Regions from separate parts of the Lysinibacillus sp. NPDC093216 genome, predicted to be linked through region 3. Evidence: riboswitches for the same ligand, from Rfam matches in the RefSeq annotation. Region 3 holds a riboswitch; each other region holds the start of a gene.
What was found. Region 3 has a riboswitch for S-adenosylmethionine ahead of ACQKOG_RS22165 (MetQ/NlpA family ABC transporter substrate-binding protein). Riboswitches for the same ligand answer to the same signal wherever they lie in the genome.

Region 1 (3,145 bases), on a different contig from region 3:
GATTGAAGACCAATTAAATTACGATCTCGGCATGTTATATGGGTTAACGGGCGTACCCCGTGTGTTTCTTTCAGTAAGGCACCCATTGCGACATTACTAATCCTTGGAGAAGCAAGAGAGTTATCGGCCATCATGACTACATCTGCGCCCGCCTCATATATTTTTTTTGCACCTTCAATAAAGCCTTCAATTTCTAAATGTCTTGGTGTATCTAATTCCACAATAACCGAGCGTTCACGTTTTACTTTTTCATGTAATGGCTCATAATTTGCTGGCTCTGCCTCACGGACAATCTCTACTTTTTCTGGTTTTGCATACTTTTCCTCGACCGGGGATAGCTCCTCTAAGTACTTTTTCACTGCAGCAATATGCTTTGGTGTCGTTCCACAACAGCCACCAATTAAACGTACCCCCTGATCACGAAGCGCTACAGCTGCTCGACCAAAATAATCTGCCTCCGACTCATAAACGACACGCCCATCCTCCAAATCAAGAAGAGAGGCGTTCGGATACGCTGACATAAATGCCTTCTCAGGAAGCTCTACTCCTTCAAATGCTTGTATAGTATGGTGAGGGCCTAAGCGACAGTTAACTCCTACGATATCTGCACCTAACGCTTCAAGTTTATATAAGGCGTTATTTAAGCTCATTCCATTTTGCAAAATTCCGGGTTCGTGCATAGAAACTTGAGCGATAATCGGTAATTTCGTTTTAGCTCGCAGCATTGTTAAAGTCGCCGTTAGCTCTTCAAAGTCATAATAAGTTTCAAGTAAAAGACCATCTGGATTTCCTGCCAGTAAAACTGTTGCCTGCTCATCAACGGTTGCTAAAATTTCTTCTAACGTTGCGTCACTTTTACGAATACCACGGATTCCTCCAATTGTACCTAAAACAAATTGTCCACCATCTGCCGCTGCTCGTTTTGCAATCGTTATAGCAGCTTCATTAAACTGCTGTACACGAGATTCTAACCCATAGCGGGCTAATTTTATGGCATTAGCTCCGTAAGTATTCGTCTGAATAATATCAGCACCAGCTGCAATATATTCTCTATGAATCTTTTCAATTAATTCAGGTCTCTGTACATTCATTTCCTCATGACAGTACTCCAAGCCGTAGCCGTATAAAACTGTACCAATTGCACCATCTGCTGTTAGAACTTGCGTTTTTAACCTTTCAAGCAATTCCATAAAACTAACCTCTCTTCCCTAATCTTTAAAATAAAAAAAAGCCTTCTTTCATAAAAAAAGAAGGCTTTTACGTCATTTCGTAATTGTTTTCCTTCTCATCTTCGACACACGGTCTTCTGGATTTAGCACCTGACATTAAGTTGGTTGCTGAAGCTTCATAGGGCCAGTCCCTCTGCTTCTCTTGATAAGAATTTAGTATGAATTTTTTAAATAATTAAAAGAATCATATCGTTTACGAACGATTGAGTCAAGACTATTTCACTGAACAAAGGATAATTTTTACGAAATTTATAATATTTTGATTTATATCAAACAATTACGATAGTTTTTCTACAAGTTCTTCACCAATTTTTTTACCGTTTTGAATACATGCACCTATGCCTACTCCAAAATATGAGCATCCCGCTATTGATAAATTTGGATAGTTTTTCTCGAGCTCTTGTAAGAGACCTTGCAACGCTTCACGATGTGCCAAGTCGTACTTCGGCATCTGGTCGATCCATTTTGTCACGTCAACAACAGTTGGTTTTTCCTCAATCCCCAAGCTTTTTCTTACATCCTCAAGAGCAACTGCTGCTAACTCTTCATCTGTCATCATACGCAATCTCTCATACTCAGGGTTAATGCTCTTATAAAAAAGTCGTACAAGTAATTTCCCTTCTGCAGAGGTATGTTTCCACTTGCGGCTTGTCCACGTTGCTGCATTACAAATAACATCCGAATTATGTGACACAATATAGCCTGTTCCATCTGCTGGCAATCTATTATCGGGAACATCAAATCCTAAATAAATCGTAATGGCGGATGCAGTATTAAATTGTTTAAAATAGCCGTTCAACGATTCATCCTGTAATAAGCTTTGTACCGCTTCATTTGGCAGTGCCAATACAACATGATTTGCTTCAATCATTTTACCGTTTGCTAACGTAACAGAGTATAGATTCTCCTGCTTTTTAACACTAGTAGTGGCAATCCCTTTTATAATTTCTACATCCGTTAATGTTTCTTCAAGTCGATCAATTAGTGACGATAAACCATTTTTAAATGAAATAAATTTTTTGTTGGAGGCTTTCACAAATTGTTTCCTGTTTGCATCAAAACCTTTAATAATACTACCGTAATCGTTTTTGTAATCGATTAAATACGGTAAAGTCGAAGCAATTGAAAGTTGATTTAAATCTCCAGAATATACACCTGCAAGTACCGGCGCTATTTGGTTTTGAACAAGCTCCTCACCTAAATAATACGTTAAAAATTCCCCAATCGAGCTTTCTTTTGTAAACCTTTCATTCGGCATTGTTAAATCCTTTAACGCTTCTTTTTTACCTTCCTCAGATACAAGCGTGCTTTCCTCGAGAGATTGTAGGCTCATAGGAATACCGAACGTTGAGTCTGCTGGGATAGCATGTAGCTCATTATTTGTGTAAATATACGAAATACCTGTTTCGTTGTACACAAGATTTTGTTCAAAGTTTAGTTCCTCTACTAACTCCATGACACCTTTATGACGCGCTACAATAGAATCTGCTCCAGTTTCCATGATGAAGCCTTGTTCATATGCAGAGTGAAGCTTGCCACCAAGGTATGTATTTTTTTCAACAAGTACAAGTTTTACATCTAAGTTTTTCTCCTGAACTTGGCGTTGTAAATAATGCATCGTACACAATCCCGTAATTCCGCCACCTAATACAACAACTGTTTTCATATTAACCGCCCCTATTTTTAGTTCTTTATTTAGTATAAACTTTTTTTATCAAAAATTACGTTAAACCCTTTACAAATTTAGCAAAAATGGAGCTATCCAGCACATTGGACAGCTCCATTTTTTTATATTCAAATAGCATATATTCGCTAGAGGCTTTTATCTCCATAACGGAAATTATATATAAACAATTAATATAGTGTTATTTGTGCCTTAAAGTGTGTAGCGCCTTAATAGGAAACAACAATTTTCT
Region 2 (3,145 bases), on a different contig from region 3:
TCGCACATATTCCAGCTTTAATCAGCGCTATGGTAGGTGCGGCAGGGGGAATTACTCTGAGCTACTATATAGGCTATAGATTTGGGCTACCGTTATTGCAAAAATACGGTCCAAAAATCCACATTACTGAACAGAAAATTGACTTTACTAGAAAATTATTTGCAAAAATAGGGCCGGGATTATTATTAATAGGATATTTTATTCCTGGTGTGCGTCATCTTACAGCATATATTGCGGCTATCAATAATTATCCTTATAAAAAATTTGCTTTCTTTGCCTATACGGGAGCAGTTATTTGGACATTTACTTTTATTACCTTAGGAAAGGTACTTGGGGAGAACTGGCGTTATGTTGGGGTATATTTATCCCGCTACAGTATTTATCTTATAGTATTGTTCCTAATACTAATGTTAATCGTTTATTTTATTTTCAAAAAAAGGAATTCGCCAAAGTAAAAAAGGTCTGATTCAATACCTACTCAGGTTGTGAATCAGACCTTTTTATCTTTTAAGGCAATATTGCAAATGAACGCACAGGGAATCCAGAGGCTTTCTCAGGCTTTGGTACAATATTGAAAATAGCAGCACCTTTTGGAGGGAGCTTATCCAAATTTGTCATGAGCTCAATTTGGTAAGTATCTTGCTCAAGCACAAAATATTCGCCATCTAGCTTACCATTTTTACGAAAATCTGTTGCTGAATCCGTATCAAAGGTTTCGTGGCCAATAGCACTTACTTTTCGTTCGCCGAATAAAAATTGTAACGCTTCTAATCCCCAGCCAGGAATATGATTATTGCCATCAGCGTCTTTGTTGCTGAAAGATTCTTTATCTGGCCAACGTTTACTCCAATCGGTACGCAACGCAACAAAGGTACCTGTTTCAATTTCCCCATTTTCAGCTTCAAAGTCAAGAATATCTTGAACACTTAACGTGAAGTCGTTATTTACTTCGGCTTCTTTTGATTTATCAATAACGATTAGTGGTAGCACTAGTTCTTTTAGCTCCAATTCCTCTAAATAGCGTGTATCTCGCACAAAATGGATAGGTGGATCGATATGTGTTCCGTATTGCCCAGGGAAAGTGAATTGCTGCGCAAAGAAGCCATCATCATGGGAAAATAATGTTTCAAATTTTGCATCATCAAACATAAAGAAGTGGGGCGAATTAGGACCAAATGTATGTGTTAAATCCACCCATTCTTTCGATTTCAATAGTTGAATTGCTTGTAAAAGTTCGTTTGCCATAATATCTTCCTGCTTTCTTTTAATTATTTTTGGATGTAACAATAAAAAAGAGCCCTCCTTGTAGAAAGAGGACTCTTGTGCAAAGCAACTAAAGTAAGTCTTCTCATCTTCAAGGCTAAATTTCGCCAATTGGAATTAGCACCATACCTATAGGCTGGTTGCTGAGACTTCATAGGGCCAATCCCTCCGTCTCTCTTGATAAGAAAAAACAATATAAGAATTTTCAGAAATAAAGATTACAAACACTTTAGCATATTTATTTATAGTTTACAAGTTCAATAGGGATACAAGGTTAAAATTCATAAAGATGCTAAAGGCAAAAAAAGTGGCCCTCTTCAAAGGGCCAACTCTTCACCAATTCAAAATTAATGTTAGCTTACAACAGCCTTGATCAGTAAATGTTATTCGAAATCCATCTGGTGTATAGTTCGTTTCGAATTTTAAAGTAATGCCTGTTGACGTGATTAATTTTTCAACTTCTGTTTTATTTGATTGCTGTGCTGCGTTCATAAGATCATGTGCAAATGGCTCGGATTCATCAATTTTATCCGTAAGTATCTGTGCTTGCTTCATAATAGCTTTGATCCGTTTCGCAGAAGTCTTCAATCTATTTGTATTGACGGGTGGAAATGGACTTCTATTCGTTGGGTTTGTTGGCATTGCTAGCTGTCTAAAAGGTTGTTGAGTAGTTGGTTGATTGGCCATTGCCCATGCCCATGTTGGATAATAATTAGGATAGACAAAATACGGATAAGGATTGTAATACAACTAAATTCCTCCTATCCTATGCTGATACCATATATTATGTACAACAAAGGCTTTCGGTGTTTCCTGGGGGCATCCGATGAACCGCTTCACTCCAGGGTCTCGTCTGCCCAAGGAGTCACCCGTTGATAAAAACTGAAATTGTTCCGATAAATCTTCAAAGTTTGTTTCTATCAAAGAGTAACCATAGAAATGTAGTAGCTGCGGCAAGCATCACCATGCCGAATCCGTATATAGGTGTATGAGCTAATGATTGGTGGCGAACGATGATTCCTCCAATGTATGATCCTAGAAAAATACCAATGTTAAAGGCTGAAATATTTAATGCTGAAGCCATTGAAATAGCTGATGGTATATATTTTTCTGAAAGCTGAACGGCATAAAGCTGTAATCCCGGTACATTCATAAACATAAATAGCCCCATCATAAAGACCATTATTAATCCAACGATTGATGATTCTAAAAAGAAGTTGATGCCGAGTAGTGCTAATGCTAAGCCGATAAAGATAATAAAGATAGAACGTAATGGATTATTATTAGCAAAATGACCACCCAGTGTATTACCGATAGCAACACAGATACCGAATACAACTAAGATAATGACAATTGCTTGAGGTGAGTAGCCCATATATTGCTCTAATATAGGGGAAACATATGTGTATACTACAAACACGCCGCCGTATCCGATTGCTGTAATAAAGAGAATTAATAGCATTTGTATGTTCCCTAATACTTTCCCGATATCTCGAATAGATATTGGTTTACCTTTCGATAACTGACTCGGCACAAGCAGAGTATTACTAATTAACCCGATAATACCAATTAAAACAATGAAAATGAATGACATTCGCCAGTCAGTTACTTGTCCAATAAAAGTTCCTAGCGGGACGCCTGTGACAGTTGCTAATGTTAACCCTGTGAACATAAAAGCTATTGCACTTGCTCGTTTATTAGGTGCCACAACATCTGCAGCGATTACAGAGGCAATAGACATAAACACGCCATGTGCTAATGCTGAAATAACACGGCCGGCAAGTAGTAATGAGAATGAGGGTGCTAGAGCTGCAAGTAAATTCCCGATAATAAAAAGCACCATGACGAGCAGCAATACATTTTTACGACTAAGGCGCGATGT
Region 3 (3,145 bases):
CATAAATACTCTCCATTTCATGGCATAGCAGAATTACGCCAAGCAGCTGCAAGTTTCTACAAACGCGAATACAATGTTGACATTGATCCTGACACAGAAGTAGCTATTCTCGGTGGTACGAAAATTGGTCTTGTTGAGTTACCGTTAGCCGTTTTAAACCCTGGTGATACTATGCTATTACCCGATCCTGGATATCCAGATTACTTATCAGGTGTCGTATTAGGCGATGTTAATTTTGAAGTTATGCCTCTTTTTGCAGAAAATAATTTTCTGCCTGATTATAATGCTTTATCCGATGCAGTAAAAGAAAAGGCGAAGATGCTTTACTTGAATTACCCGAATAACCCAACTGGCGGTACTGCAACACTTGAATTTTTCGAGGAAACAGTACGCTTTGCAAAAGAGCACAATATTATCGTAGCACATGATTTTGCCTACGGGGCGATTGGATTTGACGGCAATAAACCTATCAGCTTCCTGCAAGCTGACAGTGCAAAAGATGCCGGTATCGAAATGTATACATTATCCAAAACGTATAATATGGCAGGCTGGCGCATTGGTTTTGCAGTTGGTAACCCTGATATTGTTGCAGCCATTAACCTTATTCAAGATCATCTATTTTGTAGTCAATTCCCTGCCGTGCAACAAGCCGCGGCAGTTGCACTTACTGCTTCCCAGAGTTGCGCGGATAAACTAAGTGCGACTTATGAGCGTCGACGAAACGTCCTGATCGAAGAAGCTCAGCGAATTGGTTGGCAAGTAACAGCACCGAGAGGCTCTTTCTTTGCATGGCTCCCTGTTCCATTAGGTTTTACGAGTGAACAATTTGCCGATTTATTGCTCGACAAAGCTGATATCGCAGTAGCTGCAGGCAATGGCTTCGGTCAATATGGTGAAGGCTATGTGCGGGTTGGCTTACTTGTTAGCGAAGACCGCTTACGTGAAGCGATCAGTAGAATTGAAAAATTAAACTTATTTAACTCATGAAGTAGACTCTACCCGAAAAAATGTTCCATTAGCTCAAACTTGCTATGGGAACGGTTTTGTCTCTTTCTTGCGGATTCTTTCGCAACTAAATATTATAACAAAATAAAAAATTTTAAAAATTCAATTGACTTACTATATCCTATAATTTATATTAGTTCTATCGGATTTACAAAAAAATATTATAAATCTCTTATCAAGAGTAGCTGAGGGACTGGCCCTATGAAGCTCGGCAACCTCCTTTTTTAAGGAAGGTGCTAAATCCTGCAAACGATCATCGTTTGAAAGATAAGAGAGGACACTTTTTTATGAGCCTCTCTTAATTTTTTTAAGAGAGTTTTTTTTATTTTCAAAAACCGATAAAAAAACTTTGGAGGTATGTTTCATGAAAAAGAAAAATAAAATTTTATTAGGTTTAGCAAGTCTCACATTAGTAGCAGCATTAGTAGGCTGTGGTACTAAAGAAAATAGTAAGGATAGTCAAAGTAAGGCTATTAATGAAAATAAGATTGTAGTAGGTGTAACTTCTGGTCCACACGAACAAATTGCTGAGGTTGTAGCAAAAGTTGCCAAAGAAAATGGCTTAGAGGTAGAAGTAAAATCTTTCTCTGATTATGTTTTACCAAATACATCGTTAGCAGAGGGCGATCTTGATGTAAACAGTTATCAACACAAGCCATTCCTCGAGACATTTAACAAAGATCACAATACAGATTTAGTGCCAGTTGGAAAAACAATTTTAAATCCTCTAGGCATATACTCTGAGAAATATAAATCATTTGATGACGTTCCTGATGGTGCAACGTTCGGATTACCAAATGATCCAACAAACGGGGCTCGTGCTCTATTTGTCCTTCAAGAGGCGGGCTATATTAAATTAAAAGACGGTGCAGACTTAACAGCATCTATTCGCGATGTGGAAGAAAACAAAAAGAATTTGAAATTCATTGAATTAGAGGCTGCACAAATTCCAAAACAGCTTAGTGAAGTAGATGTAGCAGCTATTAATACAAACTTCGCTCTTGATGCTGGCATTAATCCTAAAAAAGACTCCATTCTTTTAGAATCTACGGACTCTCCATATGTGAATTACATTGTAGTACGTGCCGAAAACAAAGATGACCCAACGATCAAAAAATTTGTTGAAGCTTATCAATCTGATGAGGTACGCAATTTTATTGAAAAAGAATTCCAAGGCTCTGTAATTCCAAGCTGGTAAGTGACGATTAAGGACCATTCATAAAATCAAGAATCTGCGGGACTCCTACAGGAAAGCTAGCAGATTCTTGATTTATAGAAGGACTAAGAAAGGAGATATCACCGTATGATTCAACTAGAAAATATAACAAAAGAATTTAAAACTAAAAATGGTATCGTCAAAGCAGTAGATGGTATTAACTTGCATGTCAAAAAAGGTGAAATTCATGGGGTTATTGGCTACAGTGGTGCAGGAAAAAGTACTCTTATTCGCTGTGTCAATTTATTAGAACGTCCAACAACAGGAAAGGTATTAATCGATCATGTAGATATTACTTCCCTTTCTCTAAACGACCTTCGCAAAACTCGTCAAAAAATCGGGATGATATTCCAGCATTTTAACCTTTTAAAAACAGCGACTGTTTACAACAATATCTCGGTACCATTAAAGCTTCTAGGCTATAACGACTCCGAAGTGAAAAAACGCGTTGCAAAATATGCAGAAATTGTTGGCCTAACAGAGAAATTAGATAGCTATCCTAGCCAGCTTTCAGGTGGTCAAAAGCAACGTGTCGCTATTGCACGTGCCCTTGCCCAAGAGCCTGAGATTTTGCTCAGTGATGAAGCGACAAGTGCACTCGACCCCGAAACAACTGACGCCATTCTTGAGCTTCTCTTGAAAATTAATCGCGAGCTAGGCATCACTATTTTACTCATTACACATGAAATGAATGTTATTCAAAAAATTTGCGACGATGTATCTGTTCTTGAATCAGGGGCGGTTGTGGAATACGGCTCTGCTATAGACCTATTTTCAAAGCCTCAGCATCCAACGACACGAAAGTTTTTAAATACCATTTCTCAACGTAATTTATCCCCTTCCCTTATCGAGCAATTAAATGTTTCAGGAAGTGTTATTCGTTTAACATTCCTTGGTGAAAGTACAGGGAAACCATTACTAGCA
Region 4 (3,145 bases), on a different contig from region 3:
CAGTCAATAATTTTGTGTAAATGACAATCCAACCTTTTCGTATAGATCAAAGAATGATTTTGTTTTTAGGAAGGTTAGTTTCAGACATAGCCGAGGTTGATTATGTAGGTACAGCCCTTACTTTTCAAATGTGTATTGGTTTCTTACTTACTATATTTTCAATAAATCTAATCCCTATTATACTGAGGATCATTGGATGGGAGTGGATCTTTACAATATTAGCGATTGGACCTATTCTTGGAATTGGATTTATGTTCAAATATAGACGCTACGAAATAACTAATGAGAAAGTGTAATTGTAACTTTTAAGTATTATCTCTATCACAAAAAATGAATAGCCTCAAATAAAAAATCCAATCGTTTTGATTATTTCTTTCAAAACAATTGGATTATTTTAATGGTAAAACAATATTTTTTTTTAAGTGATGAAGCTCAGGCTTTCTTTTCTTTCGGGTATCCGATGAGGATAGCAATGGTTCCGCAAATTCCTATAAGGACTGGATAGAAAGAGTATTGCAGCATGCTCACTGGCGATATTCCGGCTACGCTTGCGGCTGCCAGGAATTGGGCTCCGTATGGCAGTAGACCTTGGATCGTACAGGAGAAAATATCTAATATACTTGCGGATTTTCTCGGCTCAATCTCATACTGTTCAGCAATATTTTTTGCAAGTGGACCAGCAATTAAAATAGCAATCGTATTATTGGCCGTAGATAAATTTGTTAAACCCACTAGGCCGGCAATGCCAAATTCAGCACCTTTTTTCGATTTAATCCTTTTTGTTGCAAGGTGAAGTAGAAAGTCAATCCCTCCGTTAAACTTAATAACCTCCACCATTCCAGCTATTAATATCGCAAGGAATGCCATTTCATACATGCCTGACATTCCTTCGCCGATCTTTTGAAAAAGGCTCATTAAGTGATAGCTGCCATCCGCTAAGCCAACAGCCCCGGCAAGAACAATCCCAGATGCCAGAACAAGGAAAACATTCATTCCAGCTAACGCTAAAATAATAACCAAAACATAGGGAACAATTTTTACCCAACTATAGCTTAAATGCTCCACTTGTGCAGTTTCACCCATTGTGATAACTCCTAAAATAAGGCTCGTTACAATAGCTGCCGGCAACACAATCCAAAAATTCACCTTAAATTTATCCTTCATTTGTGCACCTTGTGAACGAACGGCAGTAATTGTTGTATCTGAAATAAAAGATAAATTATCGCCAAACATCGAACCGCCAACAATCGCTGCCATTACTAAAGCCATGGAAAGGTCGATATGCTCGCTTATCCCAACTCCAATTGGAGCCAGTGCAACAATCGTTCCCACCGATGTACCCATTGATAGGGAGATAAAGCAGGCGATGATGAACAAGCCTACGACAAGTAAGTTTGGCGGAACGACCGATAAAGCAAAGTTTACAGTGGAGTCCACTGCCCCCATGCCTTTTGCTACCGCTGAAAAGGCACCAGCCAAGAGAAAAATAATGACCATCAGCATGACATTTAAGTTTCCTGCGCCTTTGCAAAAAATATCAACCTTTTGCGCAAACGATTCTTTTCGATTCATTGCCAAAGCCACAGCGCCTGAAATAGAAATGGCTACAATGACAGGGAAGGCGTAAAAATCACCTGTAATAACCCCTGAACCAATAAATAAAATTAAAAAAACAACAAATGGGATCAGCGCCCATGGATTCTCTTTCTTCATGTCTACCTCCAAAAAATAAAATTGGACACGTCTTTTGTCCATTCTTTTTACGATAAAAAGGCCTCTTCTTGTAACAACAAGAAGAGGCCTTATATCTATAAAACACTCCTCTTATCTATCAAGCCTTTGCCTGCTGGATTTGGCACAGTAACTTAAATCATAAGTTCCGCTGCCGAGATTTCATCGGGCCAGTCCCTCCATCTCTCTTGATAAGAAGCAAATATATTATTTTTTTCACAATAATAAATATTATAATAAAAAGTCGATTTTTGCAACATATTTTTAATCAAGCTTGGTTTAAAAGCTATATTAATTAAGGAAATTGAACAAGTAAGAGGTTTAGAGGATAGGAAAGCGTGAATTTTTGGTGTCGCTGTTTTTACGCAGCACAACTTGATTTAACAACTGAAAGGGGGAAAAAGGAGGCGCCCTTAGAATTGGAGGGGCGCCTCACCTAAAACATTTGTGGTAAAAATTCCGTCATAAAGCGTTGATTTTTACGTAGCCATATTTTTAAAATCATACGATGTGTTAGGAGGCGTTGTCTTTTTTGTGGTCTAGCCTTTGCTTCTATTAAACTTTGTAGTAGAGTGCAGGTTTCTGTTGCCAATCCTTGAGAATCAACGAGGACGTCAAGTTTATAATCAATTAACTGAGTAGCCTGAACCTTTGCAAGTAATTGTGCAAAGCGAGTATTCATTTCTGGAAAGTTTTCTTCTAGTTCTAAGTCGATTAAAGTATATAATGTTTGTTCAATTTCAGCTTCGAGCGCTTGTAATTGTTCAATGGACGGCTGTGTCAAAAAATCACCTCTAGTATTTCAAAAATGCTGCTACACAAGGACAAAGCCAAGTGCCGCGAAAAGTAAACCGAATAAAACTGTAGTGCATATATAAATAATCGCTTGCCTCCATTTTTTCTGCTCTAAGAGTTGCAAACATTCAAAACCAAATGTTGAAAAGGTCGTATATGCTCCTAAAAAACCAAGCCCTATAAACTGCCAAATCCAATCATTTGGATGTAATGCAAATAGAAAGCCAAGTGCAAAAGAACCCGTTATATTAATAAAAAATGTTGCCCATGGGTATGTATGGACAATCAATCTTCCTAGATAAAATCTTGTTAGTGCACCCAAAAATCCACCGATACCAATCATTATCATACGAAGCGCCCCTTTGCTAGTTTAAATCCTAGCCATGCACAAGCTAAACCGCCAAAAACACTTACAAAAATATAAAGAACGGCTTGTAGCCATTTACTATCCTGCAAAAGTAATAGCGTTTCTAAAGAAAATGTTGAAAAGGTTGTAAAAGCACCAAAAAAGCCAGTACCAATTCCTATAATAACAGGTGTTCGCTTTGTAAACGTTGTAAATAGCCATGCTAAACAAAAGCAGCCAATTAAGTTCATACAAAGTGTCGCAAATGGAAAA

Region 1: linked by a shared signal. The riboswitch ahead of ACQKOG_RS25080 (bifunctional homocysteine S-methyltransferase/methylenetetrahydrofolate reductase) and the one ahead of ACQKOG_RS22165 (MetQ/NlpA family ABC transporter substrate-binding protein) in region 3 are both predicted to bind S-adenosylmethionine.
Region 2: linked by a shared signal. The riboswitch ahead of ACQKOG_RS05700 (cyclase family protein) and the one ahead of ACQKOG_RS22165 (MetQ/NlpA family ABC transporter substrate-binding protein) in region 3 are both predicted to bind S-adenosylmethionine.
Region 4: linked by a shared signal. The riboswitch ahead of ACQKOG_RS04165 (Na+/H+ antiporter NhaC family protein) and the one ahead of ACQKOG_RS22165 (MetQ/NlpA family ABC transporter substrate-binding protein) in region 3 are both predicted to bind S-adenosylmethionine.

Annotation. Positions count from the first base shown of each region.
Region 1 is NZ_JBNNVB010000038.1:33,974-37,118, forward strand. It holds gene ACQKOG_RS25080 (bifunctional homocysteine S-methyltransferase/methylenetetrahydrofolate reductase) at 1-1,190, opposite strand, end outside; SAM riboswitch class I at 1,283-1,381, opposite strand; gene ACQKOG_RS25085 (protoporphyrinogen oxidase) at 1,507-2,895, opposite strand.
Region 2 is NZ_JBNNVB010000003.1:203,930-207,074, reverse strand. It holds gene ACQKOG_RS05705 (DedA family protein) at 1-455, shown strand, start outside; gene ACQKOG_RS05700 (cyclase family protein) at 508-1,245, opposite strand; SAM riboswitch class I at 1,346-1,450, opposite strand; gene ACQKOG_RS05695 (hypothetical protein) at 1,597-2,013, opposite strand; gene ACQKOG_RS05690 (MFS transporter) at 2,168-3,145, opposite strand, start outside.
Region 3 is NZ_JBNNVB010000027.1:55,378-58,522, reverse strand. It holds gene ACQKOG_RS22170 (pyridoxal phosphate-dependent aminotransferase) at 1-987, shown strand, start outside; SAM riboswitch class I at 1,175-1,279, shown strand; gene ACQKOG_RS22165 (MetQ/NlpA family ABC transporter substrate-binding protein) at 1,370-2,203, shown strand; gene ACQKOG_RS22160 (methionine ABC transporter ATP-binding protein) at 2,309-3,145, shown strand, end outside.
Region 4 is NZ_JBNNVB010000002.1:349,536-352,680, forward strand. It holds gene ACQKOG_RS04165 (Na+/H+ antiporter NhaC family protein) at 433-1,713, opposite strand; SAM riboswitch class I at 1,822-1,929, opposite strand; gene ACQKOG_RS04170 (hypothetical protein) at 2,168-2,515, opposite strand; gene crcB (fluoride efflux transporter CrcB) at 2,546-2,875, opposite strand; gene crcB (fluoride efflux transporter CrcB) at 2,872-3,145, opposite strand, start outside.